One region of the Stenotrophomonas sp. 63632_Sma genome, then DNA from elsewhere that is predicted to be linked to it. Evidence: predicted binding sites of a transcription regulator. Region 1 holds the regulator's gene; the other holds the start of a gene.
What was found. The regulator FliA, encoded in region 1, starts transcription of late flagellar genes. The targets are predictions, from matches to a motif close to TAAAGTTTNNCNNNCNNNGGCCGATAA.

Region 1 (2,390 bases):
CCGCTTCGGCGCCGCCAACCTGCAGGGCCTGGTACTGAGCAAGCTGGACGAGACCGGCCGCTTCGGCAACGCCCTGTCGGTGGCCGTGGACCATGCCCTGCCGATCACCTGGGTGACCGATGGCCAGGACGTCCCGGAGGACCTGCACCGGGCCAGTGCAGCCAATCTTGTACTTCGCCTTGAAGATTTGCGCCGCGCGGCCGATATGCCCTGCAACCCGGAGTTGAACCATGCCGTCGCGTGAGTACGCCAAGCTGACCAAGACCTTCCCGCTGTCGGCCACCCGCAGCGAGCCGCTCGGCCCTGTGCGCACCATTGCGGTCACTGGCGGCAAGGGCGGCGTGGGCAAGACGAATGTGTCGGCCAACCTGGCCGTGGCCCTGGCTGGCATGGGCAAGCGCACGCTGCTGCTGGACGCCGACCTCGGCCTGGCCAACATCGACGTGATCCTGGGCCTGAACCCCACCTTTACCCTGGCCGACCTGGTCGCCGGGCGCTGTTCGCTGGACGACGTCATCGTCGAAGGCCCGAACGGCGTACTGGTGGTCCCGGCCGCATCCGGCCGCCGGCACATGGCCGAGCTGGCCCCGGCTGAGCACGTTGGCCTGGTCAACGTGTTCTCCGAGCTGGAGCGCGAGCTGGACATCATGGTGGTGGACACTGCCGCGGGCATCACCGATGGCGTGCTGACCTTCTGCCAGGCCGCACAGGACACCGTGGTGGTGGTCTGTGACGAGCCGGCCTCGATCACCGACGCCTACGCACTGATCAAGGTGCTGTCGCGCGAGCGCGGCGTGGACCGCATCCAGGTGGTGGCCAACATGGTGCGCGACCCGAACGAGGGCCGCGTGCTGTACGAAAAGCTGACCCGCGTCTGCGAGAAGTTCCTTGCCGATGTCTCGCTGAACTACCTCGGCTGCGTGCCGCAGGATGACTGGCTGCGCCTGTCGGTGCAGCGCCAGCAGCCGGTGGTGAAGGCCTATCCGTCCAGCCCGGCGGCGCTGGCGATCACCGAGATCGCGCGCCGTACCGCGCGCTGGCAGGCGCCGACCGAACCGCGTGGCGGCGTCGAGTTCTTCCTCGAACGCATCCTCAAGCAGCGTGGGGTGACGGCATGAAAGGCGCAGCCCAGTACAGGGAAGTGCAGCGCTCGGCTGCAAACGAAGTCATCGCCCAGCATTCGGACCTGGTGCGGCGCATCGCCCACCACCTGGCCGCGCGCCTGCCGGCCAGCGTCGAGGTCGACGACCTGATCCAGGCCGGCATGATGGGCCTGATCGAAGCCTCGCGCAGCTATGACGCCGACCAGGGTGCTTCTTTCGAGACCTACGCCTCGATCCGCATCCGTGGTTCGATGATCGACGAGATCCGCCGTGGTGACTGGGTCCCGCGCTCGGTGCACCGCCGTGCACGTGATGCCGCCGCCACCATCCGCCGCCTGGAACAGAGCAGTGGCCGTGCCGCCAGCGCCACTGAAGTGGCCGCCGCGATGGAGATGCCGCTGCCTGAGTACCTGCGGCTGATGGAAGACGCTGCACGTGGCCAGGTGCTGAGCCTGGAATCGCGCATCGAGGACCAGGGCGAGCTGGACACCGTCGCCCAGGGCGGGCCGACCCCGCAGCAGGTACTGGAGCGCGGTGAGTTCGGTCGCGAGCTGGGCAAGGCCATCGGCCACCTGCCCGAGCGCGAACAACTGGTGCTCTCGCTGTACTACGAGCAGGAACTGAACCTGAAGGAGATCGGCGCGGTGCTCGGCGTGAGCGAGTCGCGGGTCTGCCAGATCCACGGCCAGGCGGTACTGCGCCTGCGCGGCCGGCTGAAGCTGTTCGAGGCTGCCGACGCAGGCCTCGAAGAATGAACATCCCCGAGGCGGCTGCCCCCGGCCGTCCGGAATGAACAACAAAGGAATTCTGCTTTGAACAAGAACATGCGCATCCTGATCGTCGACGACTTCTCGACCATGCGTCGAATCGTCAAGAACCTGCTGGGCGATCTGGGCTTCACCAATACCGCCGAAGCCGAGGACGGGCATGCCGCGCTGTCGCTGCTGCAGAGCCAGCCGTTCGATTTCGTGGTCACCGACTGGAACATGCCGGTGATGACCGGCATCGAGCTGCTCAAGGCCATCCGTGCCGATGCCAAGCTGAAGACCCTGCCGGTGCTGATGGTCACGGCAGAAGCCAAGCGCGAGCAGATCATCGAAGCCGCCCAGAGCGGCGTGAACGGCTACATCATCAAGCCGTTCACCGCGCAGACGCTGGAAGAGAAGCTCGGCAAGATCTTCGAACGCCTGGCGGCCAGCGCCTGATGGATACCACGGTCGACAAGAACGCCCTCGCCCTGCGCCTGCAGGAGGCCCTGGACGCGCTCGAATCCGGTGACGAGGCCGC
Region 2 (2,390 bases), 2.0 Mb from region 1:
CATTCGCCACCACCCGCATCATTGCCGATGTCACCGATCGTCAGGCCGTGATGCGGGCAGTGCAGGGCGTCGACGCGGTGATCCATACCGCCGCCCTGCACGCACCCCATGTCGGCTTGGTGCCGGATGCGGTATTCCAGCAGATCAATGTGGAGGCGACTGCACACCTGTTGCAGGCTGCCCGCGAGGCCGGTGCACGCCGCTTCGTGCTGACCAGCACCACGGCGCTGTATGGCCATGCGGTGGTGGCGGGCGGTTGCCGCTGGATCGATGAAGATACCGAGCCGCTGCCACGCACCATCTACCATCGCAGCAAGCTGCAGGCCGAGGCGTTGGCTGAAGCCGCTGCGGCGCCGGGCTTCAGCGTGCGCGTGCTGCGCATGGCCCGCTGTTTCCCCGAGCCACCGGAGCGGATGGCGATGTTCCGCCTGCACCGCGGTATCGACGCGCGCGACGTGGCCAGCGCACATGCCGCGCTGCTGCACGATGAGGGCGCTGCCTTCGCACGCTACATTGCCTGCGCACCGACGCCGTTCCTGCGTGAGGATTGCCTGGAACTGGCGACCCAGCCGCGCAGGGTGCTGGCCCGCCGCGCCCCGCAGTTGCTGGCCGAGTTCGAGCGCCGTGGCTGGCCGCTGCCGCTGAGCATTGACCGCGTCTACGACAGTGCACTGGTGCGCAGCACATTGGGCTGGCAGCCGCGCTTCGGCCCGGACGACGTGCTGCAGCAGTACGCGGTTGGCAGTATCGAGGTGCTGCCGCGGGCGGAATGGATCAAGGACCGCGTGGCCGAGTAGGGCGGCAGCGGGGCGGGTTCCTGACCCGACCCTGAGCAGGTTCAGGAATGTGCAGATGGACCGCCTCAACCTCGTTCGCAGGCGGCCGCTAACCCGGTGCGCTTCCAGCGCCGGGCGTGTCCCGGCGGCCGGTGGCCTGCGCGACGGATCGCGCACCTGCGCGGTGCCCTCGCGGTGCCGGTCGTCCTGAACTGCCTTGCGGATCCTTCCATGCCTTCTCCCCGTTCCGCCGCTGCCCGCCGCCCGGGCAGCATCGCCCACAAGCTGATGCTGGGCACCGCTGCGATCGCGCTGCTGTGCTTCGGCCTGACTGCGTTCCTGATCTACCGCCAGGCCAGCGCCAGCCTGATCGACGCCTCGCGCCAGACCATGGCCAGCGAAGCCACCGCCGAAGCCCGCCAGGTCGCGGCCGATCTGGGCACCGCCTTTGCCAGCAACGACGCCATGGTCGAGGCCGTGCTCGCCCAGCGCGCGCGCGGCGATGTTCCGGACCGTGCCAGCCTGGCTGCCGTGCTGGGCGAGCAGCTGCGCACCCACCCCGAGTGGCTGGGCAAGAGCACCATGTGGGAGGCCGACGCCTTCGATGGCAAGGATGCCGAGTACGTCAACACTGAAGCGCACGATGCCACCGGTCGTTACATGAGCTACTGGGCCTGGCACGATGGCAAGCCGCAGCAGTCGACGATGACCGACTACACCGAGACGGCCAGTGGCTCCGGTGACTGGTATATGGTGCCCAGCCGCGACAAGCTGGCGAAGGTAAGCGAGCCCTATGCCTACGACATCGGTGGCCAGCAGGTGCTGATGAGCACGCTGAGCACGCCGATCATCGAAAACGGCCGGTTCCTCGGTGTATTCACTGTGGACTTCTCGCTGGCGGCGCTGCAGAAGCACCTGGCCACGCTGAAGCCGATGGGCGCCGGGCGCGTCGAACTGCTCTCGCCGAATGGCGTGGTGCTGGCCTCGGCCAATGCCGCCGAAATCGGCAAGCCACGTGGCGACGCATTGACCCGCAGCATGCTGGCAGACATCGCCGCCGACCGCCGGTTCGAAGCCTTCACTCCGGATGCCGCCGGCAACGTGCGCGTATACGTGCCGCTGCGTGTGGGCGATGCGCCGCAGCGCTTTGCACTGGGTGTGGTGATGCCGCACGCGGTGATCGTGGCCGAGGCGCGCCAGCTGCTGTGGCTGACCCTGCTGGTTGGTGTGGTGGCCGCGCTGACCCTGAGTGCCGGTGTCTATGTGCTGCTGCGCCGGTTGGCGATCCGCCCACTGGCCGAAGCCGTGCGCGTGGCCGGCGACGTCGCCGCGGGCAAGCTGGACAGCACCCTGCCGGCACGCAGCAACGACGAAGTGGGCCGCCTGCTGGACGCGATGCAGGGCATGCGGGGGCAGCTGCAGTCGGTGATGGCGGCGCAGGCGGAAATGGCGCGTCGCCATGACGCCGGTGAAATCAGCTACCGCATGGACGCCTCGGCGTTCCCGGGTGAGTACGGCCGGATGGTGGCTGACAGCAACAAGCTGGTGGCCTCCAGCAACGCCGTCACCCAGCGCCTGGTCGACGTGATGCAACGCTATGCGGTGGGTGACCTG

Region 2: a site for FliA is predicted at 863-889, ahead of ACZK45_RS19075 (methyl-accepting chemotaxis protein). Genes of this name have one in related genera too.

Annotation. Positions count from the first base shown of each region.
Region 1 is NZ_CM151220.1:2,155,794-2,158,183, reverse strand. Features, by position in the region: gene flhF (flagellar biosynthesis GTPase FlhF) at 1-244, shown strand, start outside; gene ACZK45_RS09970 (MinD/ParA family ATP-binding protein) at 231-1,118, shown strand; gene ACZK45_RS09965 (RNA polymerase sigma factor FliA) at 1,115-1,858, shown strand; gene cheY (chemotaxis response regulator CheY) at 1,916-2,308, shown strand; gene ACZK45_RS09955 (protein phosphatase CheZ) at 2,308-2,390, shown strand, end outside.
Region 2 is NZ_CM151220.1:4,115,244-4,117,633, reverse strand. Features, by position in the region: gene ACZK45_RS19080 (NAD-dependent epimerase/dehydratase family protein) at 1-797, shown strand, start outside; gene ACZK45_RS19075 (methyl-accepting chemotaxis protein) at 1,008-2,390, shown strand, end outside.